Regions from separate parts of the Candidatus Pantoea soli genome, predicted to be linked through region 1. Evidence: predicted binding sites of a transcription regulator. Region 1 holds the regulator's gene; each other region holds the start of a gene.
The links. Region 1 encodes ArgR, which controls arginine synthesis, uptake and breakdown. Its sites were predicted from a motif close to ANTGAATAAAAATACANT; they were not measured.
Positions count from the first base shown of each region.

Region 2: a site for ArgR is predicted at 1,702-1,719, ahead of argC (N-acetyl-gamma-glutamyl-phosphate reductase). Genes of this name have one in related genera too.
Region 3: a site for ArgR is predicted at 6,222-6,239, ahead of argF (ornithine carbamoyltransferase). Genes of this name have one in related genera too.

Region 1 is NZ_CP032702.1:3,333,361-3,341,166, forward strand. Features, by position in the region: gene mscM (miniconductance mechanosensitive channel MscM) at 1-3,336, shown strand; gene mdh (malate dehydrogenase) at 3,386-4,321, opposite strand; gene argR (transcriptional regulator ArgR) at 4,744-5,214, shown strand; gene yhcN (peroxide/acid stress response protein YhcN) at 5,691-5,954, shown strand; gene D8B20_RS15395 (YdgH/BhsA/McbA-like domain containing protein) at 6,043-6,309, shown strand; gene yhcN (peroxide/acid stress response protein YhcN) at 6,417-6,683, shown strand; gene D8B20_RS15405 (barstar family protein) at 6,744-7,013, opposite strand; gene D8B20_RS15410 (NAD-dependent succinate-semialdehyde dehydrogenase) at 7,031-7,806, opposite strand, start outside.
Region 2 is NZ_CP032702.1:3,593,661-3,601,466, reverse strand. Features, by position in the region: gene ppc (phosphoenolpyruvate carboxylase) at 1-261, opposite strand, end outside; gene argE (acetylornithine deacetylase) at 507-1,655, opposite strand; gene argC (N-acetyl-gamma-glutamyl-phosphate reductase) at 1,823-2,827, shown strand; gene argB (acetylglutamate kinase) at 2,846-3,622, shown strand; gene D8B20_RS16685 (argininosuccinate synthase) at 3,637-4,854, shown strand; gene argH (argininosuccinate lyase) at 4,928-6,301, shown strand; gene D8B20_RS16675 (hypothetical protein) at 6,407-6,622, shown strand; gene D8B20_RS16670 (glutathione peroxidase) at 6,742-7,476, opposite strand; gene oxyR (DNA-binding transcriptional regulator OxyR) at 7,605-7,806, shown strand, end outside.
Region 3 is NZ_CP032702.1:505,098-512,903, forward strand. Features, by position in the region: gene D8B20_RS21760 (permease) at 1-68, shown strand, start outside; partial or broken gene nrdG (anaerobic ribonucleoside-triphosphate reductase-activating protein) at 63-524, opposite strand; gene nrdD (anaerobic ribonucleoside-triphosphate reductase) at 521-2,659, opposite strand; gene ridA (2-iminobutanoate/2-iminopropanoate deaminase) at 3,084-3,470, opposite strand; gene pyrI (aspartate carbamoyltransferase regulatory subunit) at 3,549-4,013, opposite strand; gene pyrB (aspartate carbamoyltransferase) at 4,025-4,960, opposite strand; gene argF (ornithine carbamoyltransferase) at 5,191-6,198, opposite strand; gene rraB (ribonuclease E inhibitor RraB) at 6,361-6,783, shown strand; gene miaE (tRNA isopentenyl-2-thiomethyl-A-37 hydroxylase MiaE) at 6,839-7,600, shown strand; gene D8B20_RS02335 (GNAT family N-acetyltransferase) at 7,615-7,806, opposite strand, start outside.

The DNA of each region.
Region 1 (7,806 bases):
GTGCGTGCTTTTCTTCTCCTACTGCTGAGCCTGGTGCTCAGCAGTACTGCCCTTGCCGCCTCCGTTCCGCCAGCCAGCCAGTTGAAACAGGAACTCGACGAGGCCAAATCCGCTAAAAATAGCCCGACCCAGAACGAACAGGTTCAGGCGCTGGAAGCCGCCATTAACTTCCTTGCTGAACGTGATGAATCGCTGGAGCGCGCAAAGCAATATCAGCAGGTGATTGACGATTTTCCGCGTCTGGCGCGCGAGCTGCGCCAGCAGATCGCCACGCTGACCGAGACCAGCAAGCCGGTGCGCAGCAGCATGAGCAACGCCGAGCTGGATCAGGAGATCGTCCAGGTCAGCAGTCAGCTGCTGGAGGAGGGGCGGCAGGCCCAGCAGGAACAGGATCGCGCGCGTGAAATCAGTGATTCGCTGTCACAGCTGCCACAACAGCTGACCGAGGCGCGTCGCGCCATGGCCGAGAGCGACCGCCGGGCGCAGGGGGCGTCGGCCGCCGCCACACCGCTGGTTCAGTCACAGATTTACGCGCGTCAGGCGGAAAGCGCCGCCAGTAAAGCGCGGGTTGATGAACTGGAACTGGCGCAGCTCTCCGCCAATAATCGCCAGGAGCTGGCGCGTATGCGCGCCGATGTCCATCAGCGCAAAGTGACGCAGCTGGATAACTATCTGCAGGCGCTGCGCAACCAGCTGAATAATCAGCGCCAGCGCGAAGCTGAACTGGCGCTGGAGCGCACCGAACAGCTGGCGGAAAACAGCGGCGATCTGCCCGCTTCTATCAGCGATCAGTTCCGCGTTAACCGCGAACTTTCTGCCGATCTTAATCAGCAGGCGCAGCGCATGGACCTGGTGGCATCACAGCAGCGGCTGGCTACCAATCAGACGCTGCAGGTGCGCCAGGCGCTGAGCACGCTGCGCGAACAGTCACAGTGGCTGGGGGTCTCCAATCTGCTGGGCGAAGCGCTGCGGGCGCAGGTGGCCCGTCTGCCGGAGATGCCGAAATCACAGCAGATCGACAGTGAAATGGGGCAGCTGCGCGTTCAGCGCCTGCATTATGAGAGCCTGCTGGAGCGCCAGCAAACGCTGCGTCATGAAAAACAACCGGACGGCACACCTTATACCAGTGAACAGACGCGGATTCTGGAAGCGCAGCTGAGAACCCAGCGCGAGCTGCTGAACTCGCTGATTTCCGGCTGCGATACGCTGATCCTGGAAATCACCAAGCTGAAAGTCTCTAACACGCAGCTGCAGGATGCGCTGGTGGAAGTGAAAGAAGCCACCCACCGCTACCTGTTCTGGACCGCTGACGTCAGCCCGATTAGCTATAAGTATCCGCTTGAGGTCGCCAGCGATCTGTCGCGCCTGTTGTCGCTGGATACGCTGGGCCAGATGGGTAAAGCGCTGGCGATGATGTTTACCAATAAAGAGACGCTGCTGCCGGTCATCGCAGCCATACTGCTGGTGGGCTTCAGCATCAGTTCGCGTCGTCACTACAATGCCTTTATGGCACGTGCCGCCAGCCGTGTCGGGAAAGTGACGCAGGACCGTTTCAGCCTGACCCTGCGCACGGTGTTCTGGTCTATTCTGGTGGCGGTCCCGCTGCCGGTGTTGTGGGCCGCGCTCGGTTTTGGTCTGCAGCACGCCTGGCCCTACCCGTTTGCGGTCGCGATTGGTGATGGCATTACCGCCACGCTGCCGCTGCTCTGGGCCTTTATGATCAGTGCCGCCTTTGCCCGCCAGGACGGGCTGTTTGTGGTGCATTTCCGCTGGCCACAGACGCGCGTGGCGCGCGCCATGCGTTACTACTCGCTGACGGTCGGCCTGATTGTGCCGCTGATTATGCTGCTGATCGCCTTTGCCAACCTTGACGATCCGCCCTTCTCTGCCACGCTCGGCCGCCTGTGCTTTATCCTGATTTGCGGCGCATTAAGCATTGTCACCGTCAGCCTGAAACGCGCCGGTATTCCGCTCTACCTTGATAAAGAGGGCAACGGCGATAACTTCGTTAACCGCATTCTGTGGAACCTGATGATTGCTATCCCGCTGGTGGCGGCGCTGGCCTCCTGCATCGGCTATCTGGCGACAGCCCAGGCGCTGCTGGCCAGGCTGGAAACCTCCGTGGGCATCTGGTTCTTCCTGCTGGTGATTTACCATATTATTCGCCGCTGGATGCTGATCCAGCGCCGCCGTATTGCCTTTGACCGCGCGCGCCAGCGGCGCGCCGATATGCTGGCCAACCGCGCCCGCAGCGAAGAAGAAAAAGAGCAGCAGTCCAGCGCCAGCGGCGAGACGGTGGAGATTGACGAGCCGGTGATCGATCTGGATGCCATCAGCGCGCAGTCGCTGCGGCTGGTGCGCTCCATTCTGACGCTGATTGCGCTGGTGTCGGTGATTGTGCTGTGGTCAGAAATTCATTCTGCCTTTAGCTTCCTTGATAACATTCCGCTCTGGGATGCCAGCACCACGGTGCAGGGCGTGGAAAGTGTGCAGCCGATTACGCTGGGCGCCGTGCTGATCGCCATTCTGGTGTTTATCATCACCACGCAGCTGGTGCGTAACATGCCTGCGGTACTGGAGCTGGCGCTGCTGCAGCATCTCAGTCTGTCGCCTGGCACCGGTTACGCCATTACCACGCTGACCAAATATGCGCTGATGCTGGTGGGCGGGCTGATTGGGTTCTCCATCATCGGCGTGGAGTGGTCGAAGCTGCAGTGGCTGGTGGCGGCGTTAGGCCTGGGGCTGGGATTCGGGATGCAGGAAATTTTTGCCAACTTCATCTCCGGCCTGATCATTCTGTTTGAGAAGCCGATCCGTATCGGCGACACCGTGACCATTCGCGATCTCACCGGCAGCATTACGCGCATCAACACGCGTGCGACCACCATCACCGACTGGGATCGCAAAGAGATTATCGTGCCGAACAAAGCGTTTATTACCGAGCAGTTTGTGAACTGGTCGCTGTCGGATTCCGTGACCCGCGTGGTGCTGACCATCCCCGCCCCGGCGCGCGTCAACAGCGACGAAGTGACCACGATCCTGCGGCAGGCGGCGGAGCGCTGTACCTATGTGCTGGATATGCCGGCTCCGGATGTGTTTCTGGTGGATCTGCAGCAGGGCATTCAGCTGTTTGAGCTGCGCGTGCATGCCGCAGAGATGGGGCACCGGATGCCGCTGCGTCATGAGCTGCATCAGCTGATTCTGCGCGGCTTTGCCGAGCACGGCATTGAGATGCCGTTCCCGCCCTTCCAGGTGCGGATGGAGACGCTGGGACGCAAAACGCCGGCCAGCAATGGATCGCCCGCCAGCCAGACGTTTAAATCTGGCGGACTGTAAATAAAAAACGCCCGGTCAGACCGGGCGTTGCTGTTTTTGATGCAGGGCGTTATTTCACAAACTCTTCGCCCTGGCGGATATCTTTCTTCAGCGTTTCCAGCATGCCATCCAGCGCCTGCTGTTCAAAGGGGCTTAGCGGCCCAAGCGGACGGCGTTCGGCAATGCCGTTTTTACCCAGCAGCAGCGGCTGAGAGAAAAAGCGCGCATACTCGCCATCGCCTTCCACATACGCACACTCCACCACGTTGGCTTCACCCTGCAGCGCCCGCACCAGCGACAGGCCGAATCGCGCCGCCGCCTGGCCCATCGACAGCGTCGCCGATCCGCCACCGGCTTTGGCTTCCACCACTTCCGTGCCGGCATTCTGAATGCGTTTGGTCAGGTCCGCGACTTCCTGTTCGCTGAAGGTGATGCCTTTCACCTGCGACAGCAGCGGCAGAATGGTTACGCCGGAATGGCCGCCCACCACCGGAACTTCGATGGCATCAGGCTGTTTGCCCTTCAGCGCGGCCACAAAGGTATTGGCGCGAATGACGTCCAGCGTCGAAACGCCAAACAGGCGGTTCTTATCGTACACGCCGGCTTTTTTCAGCACTTCTGCAGCGATCGCCACCGTGGTGTTCACCGGGTTCGTGATGACGCCAATCAGCGCTTTTGGCGCTGTGGCGGCCACCTGCTCAATCAGGTTACGAACGATACCCGCATTAACGTTAAACAGGTCCGCGCGGTCCATGCCGGGTTTACGCGCCACGCCGGCTGAAATCAGCACAATGTCTGCGCCGTGCAGCGCCGGGGTCGCGTCTTCGCCGCTGAAACCCTCTACCTTGACGTCGGTCGGGATATGGCTGAGGTCAACCGCCACGCCGGGCGTCACTGGCGCGATATCGTAAAGTGAGAGGGCGGAACCTGCAGGTAACTGCGTCTTTAGCAGCAGAGCGAGTGCCTGGCCAATACCGCCAGCGGCACCAAGTACGGCAACTTTCATCCTGAACTCCTTATTAAGGTGGGGCAGAGATATGCCGAAAATCCATCAGGTTACGAGTTTAATCAACTTCTCAGGCGAGAGCGACACACCTGTCGCGCAATAACATGACGCCGCAATCGGCTCCCGAGACATCTCCACTTCAGAAGTCGCCTGAATGATACAATCGCAGCCAGAAGACTATGGACGGCAATGATCATCGATCTTGTTGTTACCACTTCAATAATATAACAACTTTGCAACCTTCGCTTTGCGCGCCAGCGCGCGATTTTGGTGCAGGGTAAAACTCTGTTATGATGCCCGCCCCCGCAGTACAAAGCGGTGACTTACGCACCCTGCTTATTGCATAAAAATTCATCTAAATGCATAATAATTTATCTGCCGCTGGCCTGTTGCCCGCTGCATCCCTCTTTTATTGGTAGCTTATGCGAAACCCATCAAAACAAGACGACCTGATTAAGGCTTTTAAGGCTTTATTGAAAGAAGAAAAATTCAGCTCCCAGGGCGAAATCGTACAGGCGCTGCAGGAAGACGGCTTCGAGAACATCAATCAATCCAAGGTGTCCCGGATGCTGACCAAGTTTGGTGCCGTGCGGACGCGCAACGCCAAAATGGAAATGGTGTACTGCCTGCCCGCCGAACTTGGCGTACCGACCACCACCAGCCCGCTGAAAAACCTGGTGCTGGATATCGATTACAACGACGCGCTGGTGGTGATCCACACCAGTCCTGGTGCAGCCCAGCTGATTGCCCGCCTGCTGGATTCGCTGGGCAAAGCGGAAGGGATTCTGGGCACGATTGCCGGTGACGACACTATTTTCATCACACCAGCCCGTGCGTTCAGCGTAAAGCAGCTGTATGACGCTGTGCTGATGCTGTTCGAGCAAGAGCTGTAATTCCCTTCAGTGATCGGCGCTCAGGCTGCCGGTCACCTCCTCACTCCCTCCCGGTACCGCTTAACCCGCTGTTTATCCAGGCATAACGCTTATAGCCTGCGGTGCTCAGCATCTGCAGATATTGGTACGACCTTTTCTCCTGCTTAACCTTCTGCGCTATTTTACCCTGCTTTACATTTAACGATCAGTGCTTTTATCTGGCTCTGGCAAATCAACCAGTCTGATCAACCACGCCATTTCGCACGAAAAGATAATTTGACGCAGATCATTGTTTTTGCATAAAAAATCCACGCATTGCTTACTCTCCAGGCGGTTTTAATAACTTTGCGTTCTAAAAAAGTGCCATAAGGATAAAGAATTACAACGAAACATTATTAGCGGGATATTAATTTCATGAGTGATTAGATCTATACTTCTTTTCGTGATGCAAATCACAACAATCAAAAAGAGAAAAACAGAAGACGAGGAAAAATATCATGAACGTAAAAACTACTATCGCCACCCTGAGTGTTCTATCTGCCCTGTCATTTGGTGCTTTTGCAGCAGAATCTATTAATGCCGAACAGGCAGCTAATCTGCAGCCAGCGGGCACCATCAGCGTCAGCGGCATCGGGGGTTCACCGATGGAAATCCACCAGCAGCTGAACGCAAAAGCGGAACAGCAAGGCGCTAAAGCGTACCGCGTGATCGAGGCGTATAACGACAATAGCTACCACGCAACCGCTGAGCTGTATAAATAAGCCAGTCCGTAAGATGCAGTGTGAACGGCGACCCGTTTGAGAGGCGTTTGCCTCTCAGGTTGCCCACCCTATTTCAGGAGAGTGAATCATGAAAACCAAATTAACGATTGCTGTACTGAGCCTGGCGTCCGTTCTGTCCTTTGGTGCCAGCGCGGCGACCCTGGTGACCAATACCCAGGCGCAAAATCTGCAGCCACTGAACCAGACCATTAGCGTGAGCGGCGTGGACGGTGACCAGACCAATATTCGTCAGGTGCTGTCACAGAAAGCGGATGCGCAGGGCGCGAGCCACTACCGCATCATTGAAAACAATCAGGACAACACCTTCCACGTGACGGCTGAACTGTACAAATAATTTTCACCTATCTGACCGGCGTTAATGCAGTCGCCGGGCAAAGATCGACGACCCGCTTACCCTGATATTTGTGCCGCAGGTTGTTGATTCTAATGAGGAGACGACAAATGAACATCAAAACAACCATCGCTACTGCCAGCCTGCTTTCTCTGTTTGCTTTCGGCGCTTCGGCGGCCCAGCTGGTAACAGAAGATACCGCGCAGAATCTGCAGCCTACCGGCCAGACCATCACCGTAAGCGGAACCGGCGGTTCGCCTATGGATTACCGCGCCCAGCTGTCGCAGAAAGCGGATGAGCAGGGTGCCAGTGCTTACAAAGTTGTGGAAGCACGTACCGGTGACAGCTACCACATTACGGCAGAGCTGTATAAGTAATTCCTCGTCAATTCTGACGAACCCTTTGGCCCCGTCTGACGGGGCCCTTTTTGGCTGTGCTTACTGAACATTAAAGCGGAGCTGGCCCTCCAGCTCCTCTTCTGCCTCATCAAACAGCAGGATCAGCGCACCATAACGGCGTTTCTGCCCTTTCCCCAGATTAACGAACTCAATTTCCAGCGGCAGCGGCAACTGCTCGCCCGTCATGACATCCCACAAATCGTCCAGATCGTGAATGACATGATCAGTCAGGGCAAAGCGCTCACTGAACTGCCGGTAAAAATGGGCCTGATCGACAATCTCATCAAAGTCAAAACGCTCGGTTCTCATGGTGACGCCCCTTTTTTCTATGCCAGCCCGCCGAGATGCAGCGCTTTGACTTCCAGATACTCTTCCAGGCCAAGCACCGACCCTTCGCGTCCCAGACCGGACGCTTTTATGCCGCCAAACGGGGCCAGCTCTGTGGAAACCGCACATTCGTTAATGCCGATCATCCCGGCTTCCAGCGCGGCAGAAACGCGGAACACACGCTGCAGATTCTGCGTATAAAAATAGGCCGCCAGGCCATATTCGGTGTTATTGGCACGCGCAATCGCATCCGCTTCCTCGTCAAAACGGAAACAGGCCGCCACCGGGCCAAAGGTCTCTTCCTGCGCCAGCTTCATGCCTTCATGGGCATCGGCAATCACCGTTGGCTGCCAGAAATTTCCGCCCAGCGCGTGACGCTCGCCGCCGGTGACAATCCGCCCCCCTTTGCTTACTGCGTCCTGCACGTGCTCCTCCACCTTTTTCAGCGCCTGCGCGTCAATCAGCGGCCCGACGATCACGCCCTCTTCCATGCCGTTACCCACTTTGAGCTTGCTGACCGCGTCGGCCAGCTGATCCACAAAGCGGTCATAGATAGCATTGTGCACATAGAAACGGTTTACGCTGACGCACACCTGCCCGGCATTGCGGAATTTGTTGGCGACCGCGCCCTGCACCGCCGCCTCGATATCGGCATCGTCGAACACGATGTAAGGTGCATTGCCGCCCAGCTCCATTGACACCTTTTTCATCGTCTCCGCTGCGTTGCGCATCAGCGTTTTGCCCACCGCCGTTGAGCCGGTAAAGGAAATCTTAC
Region 2 (7,806 bases), 260 kb from region 1:
CTGTTCTGCCACGTTGGTCAGATTCAGGAACTGGCTGAACGCCCGCGCGACAGGCAGCAACTCGTCATTGGAGAGGTTTTGCAGCGTGGAGAGCAGTTCCTTACGATGAGTGTCATTGCCTGCACGGGATGACTTAGAGAGTTTGCGGATGGTTTCCACCCGATCGAGGATGTTCTCTCCCAGTGCATCCTTTATCGTATCCCCGAGCAGTTTGCCGAGCATACTGACATTACTTCGCATTGCGGAATATTGTTCGTTCATGTGACCCTGACACCCTTATCGTCTTTTTCAGTTCTTACACCCAGCGGGCATAACATCGTCTTTTATCTAGCCACGGTTCGTGCAGTTCGTCAATTGACTTAAACCGTCACTAAGCGCTTGCTAAATGTCGGAAATGCAAAGAATTTAACGGAGAGGAAGCGGGATAAGTTATTCTTATTATGAAATCCCGAACAATGACGGGGCATTTTGCTGATTTAACAGTGAAATGCCCCATCTGTTGTTTATCAGTGGCAAAAATGCTGCACAACCTGAGTGATAAGCGCATGAGTCGGCTTGATAAATGCGGTATCAATAAATTCATCCGGCTGATGCGCCTGATCGATAGAACCCGGGCCTAACACCAGCGTCGGACACAACTGCTGGATAAACGGTGCTTCAGTGCAGTAGTTCACCACCCCGGTAGGCACGCCCAGTAATTTCTCCACCACTTTTACCAGTTCATGGTCAGGCGGGCACTCATAGCCGGGAATCGGCGGGTGCAGTTCGCTGACGGTCAGGCGGCCGGGCCAGCGTGCACTGACCGGAGCCAGCGCTTCATTCAGCAGGCCATCCAGATCGCTGAGGGTTAATCCCGGCAGCGGACGGATATCCATATGCAGCTCACAGCAGGCGCAGATGCGATTGGCGGCATCGCCCCCGTGAATATGACCAAAGTTCATGGTCGGATAGGGGATGGCGAAGCCGTCATGGTTGTAGCGCGCCTTCAGCGTATTGCGCAGCTGCATCAGCTGGGTGATGGACTCGTGCATCAGTTCAATGGCGTTGACGCCGCGAGCCGGATCGCTGGAGTGGCCTGACTGCCCCTGAACGCGAATGGCATGGGACAGGTGGCCTTTGTGCGCGCGCACCGGTTTCAGCGATGTCGGCTCGCCGATGATGGCGCAATCCGGGCGCAGCTGCGTTGATTCGGCAAAATATTTCGCCCCGGCCATGGTGGTCTCTTCATCCGCGGTGGCGAGGATATAGAGCGGTTTGCTCAGCGTCGTCACGTCAATGTCACGGAGTGCATCAAGAATAAAGGCAAAGAACCCTTTCATATCGGCGGTGCCCAGCCCGTAGAGCTTGTTGTCATGCTCGGTCAGGGTAAAAGGATCGCGCGTCCAGCGTCCGTCATCATAGGGCACCGTATCGGTATGGCCCGCCAGCAGCAAGCCACCGGCTCCGTTGCCCGTGCGCGCCAGCATATTGAATTTATGCCGCGTTCCCGGTACGGGCTGTACTTCCACACTGAAGCCAAGATCGCGGAACCAGCCGGCAAGCAAACTGATTAAAGTTTCATTGCTCTGATCCAGCGCGCTGTCGGTAGCGCTGATTGACGGCGTGGCAATCAGCTGGCGGTAGAGTTCGAGAAAAGGTGGAATTTTTGTCTTCACTGTTGACGGTCCTTGGGTTAGGATGTATCAATATTCATGCATTAATAGTGAATAAAAATACATTAACGTCGTCTGCATGGGAACTGAAAAAGTGTGCAAACGGCATCGTGGGCAACGGGGCAAGGCCGCGACCCGATACGTGTGACTGTAATAAGGTATACAGCCTGATGTTGAATACGCTGATCGTTGGTGCCAGTGGATATGCTGGCGTAGAGCTTGCCACCTACCTGAATCGCCATCCGCATATGAACATAACCGCTTTAGCGGTTTCAGCGCAAAGCCCGGACGCCGGAAAATTGCTCTCCGACCTGCATCCACAGCTGAAAGGCATGATCGATTTGCCGCTGCAGCCGCTGACTGATGTCGCGGCATGGGCGGACAAGGTTGATGTGGTATTCCTGGCGACAGCGCATGAGGTCAGTCACGATCTGGCACCGCAGTTCCTGCAGGCCGGCTGCGTGGTGTTCGATCTCTCCGGTGCGTTCCGCGTCAACGATGACGATTTCTATACCCGCTATTACGGTTTCAGCCATCAGCATCAGGCGTGGCGGGATGAGGCGGTCTACGGCCTGGCCGAATGGAATCACGACAAACTTAAAGACGCGCGTCTGGTGGCGGTGCCCGGTTGCTATCCCACTGCCGCGCAGCTGGCGCTGCGGCCGCTGCTGGAAGCCGGTCTGCTTGACGCTGCGCAGTGGCCGGTCATCAACGCCACCAGCGGCGTGAGCGGTGCCGGTCGCAAAGCCAGCGTTACCACCAGTTTCTGCGAAGTCAGCCTGCAGCCGTACGGCATTTTCAACCATCGCCACCATCCGGAAATTGTGGCGCACCTCGGTACGCCGGTGATTTTTACGCCGCATCTGGGGAATTTCCCGCGTGGCATTCTGGAAACCATTACCTGCCGTCTGAAAGCCGGCGTCAGTCAGCAGGATGTGGCTGCGGCCTTCCATCATGCGTATGACGATAAGCCACTGGTGCGCCTGTATGACAAAGGCGTCCCGGCGCTGAAAGCGGTGGTCGGGCTGCCTTTCTGCGATATCGGTTTTGCCGTGCAGGATGAACACCTGATTATCGTTGCTGCCGAAGATAACCTGCTGAAAGGCGCATCCTCGCAGGCGGTGCAATGTCTGAATATTCGTTTCGGCTTCCCCGAAACGCTGTCTCTGATTTAACGGACGGATAACCTGACTATGAGCAATCCTCTGATCATTAAGCTGGGCGGTGTACTGCTGGATAGCGAAGAAGCGCTGGCCCGCCTGTTCGATGCGCTGCTGGCGTACCGCAATGCTTATCAGCGTCCGCTGATCATTGTTCACGGCGGCGGCTGCCTGGTGGACGAGCTGATGAAAAAGCTCGCCCTGCCGGTGCAAAAGAAAAACGGCCTGCGCGTTACGCCAGCCGATCAGATCGACATCATCACCGGTGCCCTCGCCGGCACCGCCAATAAAACCCTGCTGGCCTGGGCGAAAAAATATGGCATCGGCGCAGTAGGCCTGTGCCTGGGCGACGCCGGTCTGGTGAATGTTGCCCGGTTAGATGAAGAACTGGGCCACGTTGGCCACGCCACGCCGGGCAACCCGCAGCTGCTGACGACGCTGCTGGATGCAGGCTACATGCCGGTGGTCAGCTCCATCGGCATTACCGACAGCGGCGAGCTGATGAACGTCAACGCCGATCAGGCGGCGACCGCGCTGGCCGCTACGCTCGGGGCCGATCTGGTGCTGCTGTCTGATGTCAGCGGCATTCTGGATGGCAAAGGTCAGCGCATCGCGGAGATGACCGCGGCGAAAGCGGAACAGCTGATCGCCCAGGGCATTATCACCGACGGCATGATTGTGAAAGTCAACGCCGCGCTGGATGCCGCACGCACGCTGGGCCGCCCGGTCGATATCGCCAGCTGGCGTCATGCTGAGCAGCTGCCAACCCTTTTCAACGGTGTGCCGATTGGCACCCGGATTCTCGCATAATCAAGGATTACGACATGAGCACGCAAAACATCAAAAAAATCGTTCTGGCTTACTCGGGTGGTCTGGATACTTCAGCCATTATTCCATGGCTGAAAGAGAACTACGGTGGCTGTGAAGTGGTGGCCTTTGTTGCCAACATCGGTCAGGACCCGGCTGATCTGGAAGGTGTAGAGAAGAAAGCGCTGCAGTCGGGTGCCTCTGAGTGCCACGTTGTCGATCTGCGTGAAGCCTTTATCAGCGATTACGTTTACCCGGTGCTGCAGACCGGTGCCCTGTATGAAGGCACTTATCTGCTGGGCACCTCCATGGCGCGTCCCATCATTGCCAAAGCGCAGGTTGAGCTGGCGCTGAAGGTTGGTGCAGATGCGCTGTGCCATGGCGCGACCGGTAAGGGCAACGACCAGGTACGTTTTGAAACCACCTATACCGCGCTGGCGCCACAGCTGAAAGTGGTCGCGCCGTGGCGTGAGTGGAACCTGCGTTCGCGTGAAGCCCTGCTGGACTACCTGAAAGAGCGCAACATCCCGACCACCGCGTCGCTGGAAAAAATCTACAGCCGTGACGAAAACGCCTGGCACATCTCCACCGAAGGTGGCGTGCTGGAAAGTCCGTGGAACGCGCCAAACAAAGATTGCTGGGTGTGGACCGTGGATCCGCTGGAAGCACCGGATCAGCCAGAAAATGTGACGGTAACCGTTGAAAAAGGCCGCGTCGTGGCGGTGAACGGTGAACACCTGAGCCCGTTCCAGTGCCTGGAAAAACTGAACGTGCTGGGCGCAAAACATGGTGTAGGCCGGATCGATATCGTTGAAAACCGGCTGGTTGGGATTAAATCCCGCGGCTGCTATGAAACCCCGGGCGGCACCATCATGGTCAACGCGCTGCGTGCGGTCGAGCAGCTGGTACTGGATCGCGACAGCTTCAAGTGGCGTGAACAGCTCGGCCAGGAAATGTCGTACGTGGTTTACGATGGTCGCTGGTTTGCGCCGCTGCGCCAGTCCATTCAGGCGGCAGCAGAATCGCTGGCGGAGCTGGTGAACGGTGAAGTGGTGCTGCAGCTGTATAAAGGCCAGGCCACGGCGATCCAGAAGAAATCCGCCAACAGCCTCTATTCAGAAGAGTTCGCGACCTTTGGCGAAGACGAGGTGTATGACCATCGTCATGCAGGTGGCTTTATCCGCCTGTTCTCGCTCTCTTCACGCATTCGCGCGCTTAACGAGCAGAAGAAGTAACCGCAGCAGTCAGAATATTTTGCAAGGGCGGCTTCGGGCCGCCCTTTGTTTAACCGATTCAGGAGTAAAGCAGATGGCACTTTGGGGCGGACGTTTTTCGCAGGCAGCGGATCAGCGGTTTAAGCAGTTTAATGACTCGCTGCGTTTTGACTATCGTCTGGCGGAGCAGGACATCATCGGTTCTGTGGCCTGGTCAAAAGCGCTGGTCACCGTAAACGTACTGAGCAGTGATGAACAGCAGCAGCTGGAGGCCGCGCTCACTGCGCTGCTGGCGGACGTGCGCGCCAATCCGCAGCAGATCCTTGAGAGCGATGCGGAAGATATACACAGCTGGGTGGAAGGTAAGCTGATTGAGAAGGTGGGCGCGCTGGGGAAAAAGCTGCATACCGGGCGCAGCCGTAACGACCAGGTCGCGACTGACCTGAAGCTGTGGTGTAAAGAGCAGGTTGCGCTGCTGCTGGAAGCCACCCGTGCGCTGCAGTCCGCGCTGGTGACCACCGCCGAAGCGAATCAGGATGCCGTGATGCCGGGTTATACGCACCTGCAGCGTGCCCAGCCGGTAACGTTTGCGCACTGGTGCCTGGCTTACACAGAGATGCTGGCGCGGGATGAGAGCCGTCTGCAGGATACGCTGAAGCGCCTGGATGTCAGCCCGCTGGGTTGCGGTGCGCTGGCCGGCACGGCTTATAACATTGATCGTCAGCAGCTGGCCGGCTGGTTAGGCTTTGCGTCTGCCACACGTAACAGCCTGGATACCGTATCCGATCGTGACCACGTGCTTGAACTGCTGTCAGATGCCGCTATCGGTATGGTGCACCTGTCGCGCTTTGCCGAAGACATGATTTTCTTCAACACCGGCGAAGCGGGCTTCATTGAGTTATCGGATAAAGTAACCTCCGGTTCCTCCCTGATGCCGCAGAAGAAAAACCCGGATGCGCTGGAGCTGATTCGTGGCAAATGTGGCCGCGTGCAGGGCGCACTGACCGGCATGATGATGACGCTGAAAGGCCTGCCGCTGGCGTATAACAAAGACATGCAGGAAGACAAAGAAGGGCTGTTTGATGCGCTGGATACCTGGCTCGACTGCCTGCACATGTCAGTTCTGGTGCTGGAAGGGATTCAGGTAAAACGCCCGCGTTGCCAGGAAGCGGCCGAGCAGGGCTATGCCAACTCCACCGAACTGGCCGATTATCTGGTGGCAAAAGGGGTTCCGTTCCGTGAGGCACACCATATCGTTGGTGAAACCGTGGTGGAGGCCATCAAACAGGGCGTGGCGCTGGAGGCGCTGAGTCTTACGCAGCTTAAGCAGTTCAGCCCGGTGATTGAAGAGGATGTGTATCCGGTTCTGTCACTGCAATCCTGCCTGGACAAGCGTAATGCGCGCGGTGGCGTCGCGCCGCAGCAGGTAGCGTTAGCCATTGAGGAAGCGAAGCAGCGTCTGAAATAGTTTGTGTGGGTAGGAAAATTCCTGCCCGCTAAAACAGACATTTCTTGCATAGCCGGACGCGAAGAGTTCTTACAGTGTGCTCGCCTTTTCACAATGGAGAACACCATGGACGCTTCGCAGTTAAATTTGCATGATTTGCTGGCGACGATGCCAATGAATCTGTTTCAGGATGCTGAAATCAATCCGGCCACGCAGCAGTATGAAATGGTCATCACGGATGCCGATCTGCAGCAGGCGCTGACGCCAGCAGGCCTTACCGGTGAATCGCTGGTGCTGACCGGGCAGGATCTGTATCTGCTGCTAAATGACGTTGAAATCTGAACCGCCGCATAAAAAAAACGGGCTATGTTCGCATAGCCCGCCAACCTCTACTTCAGAATGTCATATTGTTATAGGCACATCATCAAGGGCTGGCACTCCAGGCCAGCGCAGTGATTCGGTCAGGCAGATTGCAGGTACTGCTCCAGATCGTCGCTGCCGCCGATATGGCGACCGCCAATAAATACCTGAGGCACCGTAGCCCGGCCGGAGACGGCACGCAGGCTGACAGTCGTGGCATCCTGCCCCAGAACGATTTCTTCAAAGGCAATGCTGCGATCAATCAGCAGCTGTTTGGCTTTGGTGCAGAACGGACAGCCGGGTTTGGTAAACAGCGACACCGATTCCTGCAGCTTAAATTCCGGGGCCAGATAGCGCAGCATCGTGTCCGCATCAGAGACTTCAAACGGATCGCCAGGCTTATCCGGCTCCACAAACATCTTTTCGATAATGCCGTTGCGCACCAGCATTGAGTAACGCCATGAACGCGGGCCAAAGCCCACTTCCGCTTTCTCTACCAGCATGTTCATGCCGCGCGTAAAATCGCCGTTGCCATCGGGAATAAAGGTGATCTGCTCCGCGCGCTGGTCGGCCTTCCACGCGTTCATGACAAAGGTATCGTTCACGGAGACGCACAGAATGCTGTCAACGCCATGCTGCCGGAAAGTGCTGAACAGTTCGTTGTAGCGCGGCAGGTGGCTGGATGAACAGGTCGGCGTGAACGCGCCGGGCAGCGAGAATACAATCACCGTTTTGTCGCTGAACAGGTCGTCAGTAGTAACATCAACCCAGCGGTCGCCCTGACGGGTATGAAAGGTCACCTGCGGTACGGCATTGCCTTCCTGGCTTGCAAACATCGTGCTTCTCCATTATTCCGTGGTCTTAATCAGATGGCCGGTATTATTCCCGCTGGCGGCTTGATAGGGCTAATCGTTCGTTGCTATTCTATCTATCGCCACGGGCTATCGTGGTTTGGAGGATTTCAATGAACATTCGTGATCTGGAGTATCTGGTTTCGCTGGCGGAACATCGCCACTTTCGTCGTGCTGCTGATGCCTGCCATGTCAGCCAGCCAACCTTAAGTGGACAGATTCGCAAGCTGGAAGATGAGCTGGGTGTGATGCTGCTGGAGCGTACCAGCCGCAAAGTGTTATTTACTCAGGCTGGCTTGCTGCTGGTGGATCAGG
Region 3 (7,806 bases), 930 kb from region 1:
GCATCGCACTCTTCGGCGTGATGTTCAGCGGTATCGCTCTCGGCGCGCTCGCCCTGTGGCTGGCGTAAATACCAGATCTGCTGATTGCGGCTGCCGCGCCAGGGCAGCCGCGCATCTTTTTCCGCTTCGATAAAGCGCCCGTCAATCAGCACGTCAATCTCAGCCACTACGGCGCGCTGCGCCGCATTCAGCTCCGCCCGCTGATAACCGGTCCACAGCCAGATATCTTTATCCGGGCATTCACGGCGGACGCGTTTTACCAGGCGGCGTATGTGCGGGACGTTGCGCGGGTGCAGCGGATCGCCGCCGCTCAGCGACAAGCCCTGACGCGGAATCCGCCGATCGTTGAGATCGGCAATCAGCTGCTCTTCCATGGCAAGCGTAAAAGGCACGCCGGCGTCAGGCCGCCAGGTGCTCTGGTTATAGCAGCCGCGGCACTGATGTTCGCAACCGCTGACAAAGAGCGTGCAGCGCGTGCCGGGGCCATTCACCACATCGACGGCATAGTAACGCTGGATGTTCATCGTGCTGGCCCCACCCGGAGATGTTTGACGCGCCGCCGTACCTCCTCCTGCTTCCCGGCGTTAAACGGACGCGCATCCGGGCTGCCCAGATAGCCACACACGCGGCGCGTTACCGAGACCCGGGCGGCGTCATGATTGCCGCACTGCGGGCAGGTAAAGCCTTTGCTGGTACAGTGAAATTCGCCGCGGAAGCCGCAGTCGTAACACTCATCAATCGGCGTGTTGGTGCCGTAATAGGGCACGCGATCATAGCTGTAATCCCACACATCCTCCAGCGCCCGCAGGTTATGCTGCAGCGAAGGGTACTCGCCGTAACAGATAAATCCGCCGTTCGCCAGGGCCGGGTAAGGCGCCTCAAAGTCGATTTTATCGTAGGGATTAACGTGTTTTTCCACGTCGAGATGGAAGCTGTTGGTGTAATAGCCTTTATCGGTAACGCCAGGCACCACGCCAAACCGGGCGGCATCCAGACGACAGAAGCGATCGCACAGATTTTCACTTGGCGTACTGTAGAGGCTGAAACCGTAACCGGTCTCGGCTTTCCACTGGTCTGTGGCGCGGCGCATATGCGTGACAATCGCCACGCCTTTTGCCCGCAGCTGCGCATCGTCATAGGGATGCACCGCATTGCCGCTGAGGGCAATAAGGGTTTCATGCAGGCCGATAAAGCCGAGGGAGATGGAGGCGCGACCGTTGCGGAAAATCGGCCCGATTTCCTCCTCCGCCTGCAGCCTGACGCCGCAGGCCCCTTCCATATACAGAATCGGTGCCACGCGCGCTTTGGTTTTTTCCAGCCGGGCGATACGCGTCATCAGCGCCCGCTTCGCCAGCGCCAGACGCGCATCCAGCAGCGCCATAAAGCGGGTGTCATCGCCGCCGGCCTCCAGCGCAATGCGTGGCAGATTCAGGCTCACCACGCCAATGTTATTGCGCCCGTCGTGAATCTGCTGGCCATTCTCTTCATACACGCCCAGAAAACTGCGGCAGCCCATTGGCGTTTTAAACGAGCCAGTGACCTCTACCACTTTGTCGTAGTTAAGGATATCCGGGTACATACGCTGACTGGCGCAGCGCAGCGCCAGTTGCTTGATATCGTAATTGATGTCGCCCGGGCGGCGGTTCACGCCGTCACGGATGGCAAACACCAGTTTGGGGAAGACGGCGGTTTTATGTCGGGTGCCCAGACCCGCTATCCGGTTACGCAGAATGGATTGCTGCACCAGCCGCGATGCCCAGTCGGTGCCCAGACCAAAGCCGAAGGTAACAAACGGCGTCTGTCCGTTGGCGGTATGCAGCGTATTGACCTCATACTCCAGCGACTGAAAAGCGTCGTAGCACTCTTTTTCGGTGCGCGCCCGGGCATAGCCTTCGGCATCGGCAATCTGCCACTCCGCGGCAATGCGGCGATGCCGCGCCAGGCTGAGATTCACAAACGGTGCCAGCACTTCATCAATACGGTTAAGGGTAGTGCCGCCATAAATGTGACTGGCCACCTGGGCGATGATCTGTGCCGTCACGGCGGCAGCGGTGGCGATCGACCTGGGGGGCGCAATGTCGGCATTGCCCATTCTGAAGCCGCGGGTCAGCATGCCGTGCAGATCAATCAGCATGCAGTTAAACATCGGGAAGAAGGGGGCATAATCGAGGTCGTGGTAATGGATTTCACCGCGCTCGTGCGCCTGCACCACATCCTGCGGCAACAGGTGCTGCTGCGCGTAATGTTTCGCGACGATCCCGGCCAGCAAATCGCGCTGCGTCGGGATCACTTTACTGTCTTTGTTGGCGTTTTCGTTCAGCAGCGCCGCATCGGTCTGCTCCACCAGCCCGCGGATCGCATGGTGCAGCCTGCCGCGCTGCTCGCGGGCCCGATCGCGATCGTGACGGTATTCAATATACGCCCGCGCCAGCTGCGGCCAGCGTCCGGCCATCAGCACCTCTTCGACGGCGCACTGAATCTCATGGATATCCACTTCCGGCCGGGTCCCTAACCGTTCGCTGACCTGCGCAGCCATGCGGAGGCATTCATCCGCCGCATCCACCTGCGCCGCCCGGGCGGCGGCGCACATTGCTGCTTCAATACGCCGGGGGTCAAACGGCACCCTACAGCCGTCACGTTTAATTACAACCGTTGCCATACTCACTCCCTGATACTACATATTGATGTTTCGGTGCAGTTTAATGCCTGTATGTAGTGTTTCAGAGTGATTTAATCACCCGGATGTTGACCTGACGCAAGGCAGCGGCGGGGAAGCCCGTACGGTGCGGCGCAGGGTTTTTGTCAGGCGGCGAAAAGGTGTACGTCGGGCGAATTGCCCGCCGGTGGGCTGGCAGGGGTAAGGGAGCAAAGAGACGATTGGATGCTCAGCATAGTGCCAGGCGCACGGCCAGGCGGCGCAAACTGCAACACCCGCCGTCGTGCTGCGATGGAGCGGTGTGTGTCGCTCAGAAGCAGGGCGGGACAGAGAGCGGCGCAATGTACGCGCGGTATTTTCACAACGCCATGCATTACGCCTTATCGGCTGGCGCACTTTCCTGCGCCAGCCTCTGAACGAATCAGGTTCAGCGACGCACAGCGATCGCTTCGATCTCGATCTTCACGTCTTTTGGCAGGCGCGCAACTTCCACGCAGGAGCGTGCCGGGAAGCTGGCCTGATGTTCAGTGAAAAAGGCTTCATAGGTGGCGTTAACGGTGGCGAAGTCGTTCAGATCCTTTACGAACACGGTGGTCTTTACAATGTCACCCACGCGGAGACCGGCGGCTTCAACAATCGCTTTGACATTCTCCAGCGACTGACGCGCCTGCGCCGCCACATCCTCTGCCACTGCCCCGGTGGCCGGATCAACCGGGATCTGGCCGGAGGTGATGATCATGCTGCCGAGATCCACGCCCTGCACGTAAGGGCCAATCGCTGCCGGGGCTTTTTCAGTACTGATTTCGCGAGACATCATTTCTCCTTAAAAGTGCGCGGCAGGCCGCTGCCCGCCGCGAAAATGGTCGCTCCATTATAGGGACGACAGAGGTGATTACCAGTGACCCAGCACCACGTGGCGCGCGAACTCTTTCTCACAATATTTGCACTTCAGGTGTACGTCATCGGCGCGCTGTTTCACCGCAAAGCTGGAGAACACCGGTTCGCTGCGGCTGATGCAGTTGCTGTTCGGGCAGGTCAGCACGCGCTCAATGCGCTCCGGCAGGGCCGGAGCGATCTTGGCCACCACTTCGTAGTCGTCGATGCGGTTCACCGTGGCGTGTGGCGCATAAACCGCCAGCTGGTTGATCTGATCGTCCGTCAGGAAGGTGTTTTCGATTTTGATCAGATCCTTGCGGCCCATTTCGCCCGACGGCAGATTCAGGCCGATGGTAATGCGCTGATCGGTTTCTGTCAGACGGAACAGGGAGAGTAATTTGAAGCCGACCTGCGCCGGAATATGGTCAATAACCGTGCCGCGTTTGATCGCTTCAACCTGCAGTTTATTATCCTGTGTCATCACGCTGCTCCTTACAGTGCCAGTTCGCTATTCAGTACCAGCGCCAGCAGTGCCTGGCGCGCGAAGATGCCGTTGCCCGCCTGCTGGAAATACCAGGCGTGTGGCGTGTTATCCACGTCGGTGGTGATCTCATCAATGCGCGGCAGCGGGTGCAGCACCTTCATGTTGGCGCGGGCGCCCGCCAGATCGGCAGCGCGCAGGATAAACTGCGCTTTGACATTCGCGTACTCGGACGGGTCAAGGCGCTCTTTCTGCACACGCGTCATGTAGAGAATATCCAGCTGTGGCATCACCTCTTCAATACTGTCATGGCGCGACCACGCAATGTTCTGTTCATCCAGCATATCGGTAATGTATGCCGGCATGGCCAGCGCATCCGGGGCGATAAAGTAGAAGCGATTGCCGCTGAACTTGGCCAGCGCCTGGGTCAGCGAATGCACGGTGCGGCCATATTTCAGATCACCGACCATGGCCACATTCAGATTATCCAGCCGCTCCTGCGTTTCGCGGATTGTGAACAGATCCAGCAGCGTCTGCGTCGGATGCTGGTTCGCGCCATCGCCGGCATTGAGGATGGGGACGCCGCCGGAAAATTCGGTGGCTAGGCGCGCGGCCCCTTCCTGCGGATGACGCATCACGATGGCATCCACGTAAGTGCCAATCACAGAAATGGTGTCCGCAAGGGTTTCGCCTTTTTTGCCCAGCGAGGTGTTGCTGCCGTCGGCGAAGCCCACTACTGATGCTCCCAGGCGGTGCATCGCCGTTTCAAAGGATAAGCGCGTCCGGGTTGACGCTTCAAAGAAGCAGCTGGCAATCACATTGTGTTTCAGCAGTTCCGGCTGCGGCTGGGCTTTCAGCCGTGCCGCTGTGTGCAGCACCTGCTCCAGCTCGTCGCGGTTGAGATCGTTAATGGAAATAATGTGCTTACGATATAGCGGGTTGGCCATAGCTCTCTCCTCAGCGCTGCCGGATTGCGGACAAAAAAAAGCCCCTTTACAGGGGCTTTCTGGCGATCGATATCTGACGGAAAGAAACGGGTGCGCCGCCTGCGGTCAGGCGAAGAAGAGCGTCAAATTGTGCGCTGCGCTGTTGCATGTTTCCTCCGGCAAATTGTGGCGCATTATACGCATTCACCACGCGGCAGCAAGCGGAAAGTAAACGTTTGCCTGGCGATCATTCAGCGCTGGCCCAGCGTCGCCACCATCACCGCTTTGATGGTGTGCATGCGGTTTTCTGCCTGATCAAACACAATGCTGTGTGCTGATTCAAACACCGCATTGCTGACTTCCATACCGTCATGCAAGCCGTACTGTTCGGCCATCTGCTGGCCCAGCGTGGTCTGGTCGTCATGGAAGGCAGGCAGGCAGTGCAGGAACTTCACCTGCGGATTGCCGGTCAGGGCCAGCATGGCGCTGTTGACCTGATACGGACGCAGCAGGGCGATACGCTCTTCCCATACGGATTTCGCCTCTCCCATAGAAACCCAGACGTCGGTATAGATAAAATCTGCGCCCTGTACGCCTTCAGCGATATCTTCCGTCAGGGTGATTTTACCGCCGGTCTGCTGCGCGGCGCTGCGGCACTGCGCCACCAGCGTCTCGTCCGGCCAGCAGCCTTTTGGCGCCACCAGCCGCAGATCCAGCCCCACCAGCGCGGCGGCCTCCAGCATGCTGTTGCCCATGTTATTGCGCGCATCGCCCACGTAAACCAGCGTCATCTCGCTCAGCGCTTTCTCTGGCAGATGCTCCTGCATGGTTAGCAGGTCCGCCAGCAGCTGCGTGGGATGAAATTCGGTGGTCAGGCCATTCCACACCGGCACGCCGGCGTATTCTGCCAGCGTTTCCACCAGCGCCTGACCGTAACCGCGGTACTGAATGCCGTCGTACATGCGGCCCAGCACGCGTGCGGTGTCTTTCATTGACTCTTTATGGCCAATCTGACTGCCGCTCGGGCCGAGGTAGGTGACGTTGGCACCCTGATCGTAAGCGGCAACTTCGAAAGAGCATCGGGTACGGGTCGAGTCTTTTTCGAAGATGAGCGCGATGTTTTTGCCTTTCAGGTATTGGGTTTCGCTGGCATTTTTCTTCGCGTGTTTTAATTCACTGGCGAGGGTTAACAGACTGGTGATTTCCGCCGGGGTGAAATCCAGCAATCTCAGGAAATGTCTTGAATAAAGCTGATGCATACTGCACTCCGCATAGCAGTGATAATGAATTAAAATTCAATCTAACCGTATGAATATGCATTTTCAACCCCAGCGCTAAGAAACTTTCTGTTTTGTGTAGTGGCGCGCGAGGCAGTGTGGGAAAATAATTGCATTCACTGCCACTATTTTGAGGACACGCCCATGGCATACGAAGCATTGCTGGAAGAACAGCGCGAAGAGACGCGCCTGATCATTGAAGAGTTACTGGAAGACGGCAGCGATCCGGATGCGCTTTACACCATTGAACACCATCTCTCCTGCAATAATTTCGACTCGCTGGAAAAAGTCGCGGTTGAAGCCTTCAAGCTGGGTTATGAAGTCAGCGAGCCGGAAGAGCTGGAGCTGGAAGAGGGCGGCGTGGTGATGTGCGTAGATATCCTGAGCGAGGGCGCACTGAACGCTGAGCTGATTGACGCGCAGGTTGAGCAGCTGGTTAATCTCGCCGGTAAATTCAACGTCGACTACGACGGCTGGGGCACCTACTTCGAAGACCCGGACGCGGAAGATGAAGACGACGACGGCGACGACATCGACGACGATGAAGATAACGGTGTGCGCCACTAAGCACTGACGGGCGGCACGCGCCGCCCTGTGAATTTTGCCCGATAAAAGAAGCCCGATGAATTACGCTCCGCTGTTAGATCCTATCCACCAGTTTCTGCACTGCCGCACGCCACAGGCGTGGATTGACGAAGCCCGCAAGCCGGAAAACCTCACGCTGCTGCTCACCGACCACATGGTATGCGAGCTGAAAGCCGCCCAGACCGCGGTATGGCTGATTCGCAAATACGTGGCCGACAAACCGAGCGGTGACGCCATTCTGGCGTGGCTGAAACCCTATGAAGATTTCACCTTTGGCGAGCATCACGACAGCGCAGTGATCCACGCGCACCGTGGCCTGACCAAAAGCGTGATCGTGCGCAACGCGCTGCCGTGGGCGGATGAGATGGTGGAAAAGATGGTGCTGCTGATCAAAGAAGAGCTGCACCATTTCTATCAGGTATGGGAGATCATGCAGGCGCGTGGCTTGCCGTACCGTAAAATCACCGCCAGCCGCTATGCCAAAGGGCTGCTGCGGGAGGTGACCACGCACGAGCCGGACACGCTGGTGGACAAGCTGATTTGCGGCGCTTACATCGAAGCGCGCTCCTGCGAGCGCTTTGCCAGCCTGGCACCCCACCTGGATGCACAGCTGGAGAAGTTCTACATTTCGCTGTTGCGTTCCGAAGCGCGCCACTATCAGGATTACCTGACGCTGGCGGCGCAGATCTCGCCGAAAGATATCGCACCGCGCGTACAGGCGATCGGGGAAGCGGAAGGGCGCTTAATCAGCGAGCCGGATAACGAGCTGCGCTTTCACAGCGGCGTCCCCGCCTTCTGACGCCGGCCAGCCTGTTACAGCGTGCGCAGCATGCGCACTTCGCAATCGCCGTGGCCGGTACAACCCATCGCTGTGTCTATCAGTACAAAGCCCAGCGACTCATACAGCTTGATGGCGCGCGTCAGGCTGGCGGTGGTTTCCAGATAGCAGCGGCGGAAGCCCTGCTGGCGTGCATAGTCCAGCGCCTGCAACGCCAGCCCGCGCGC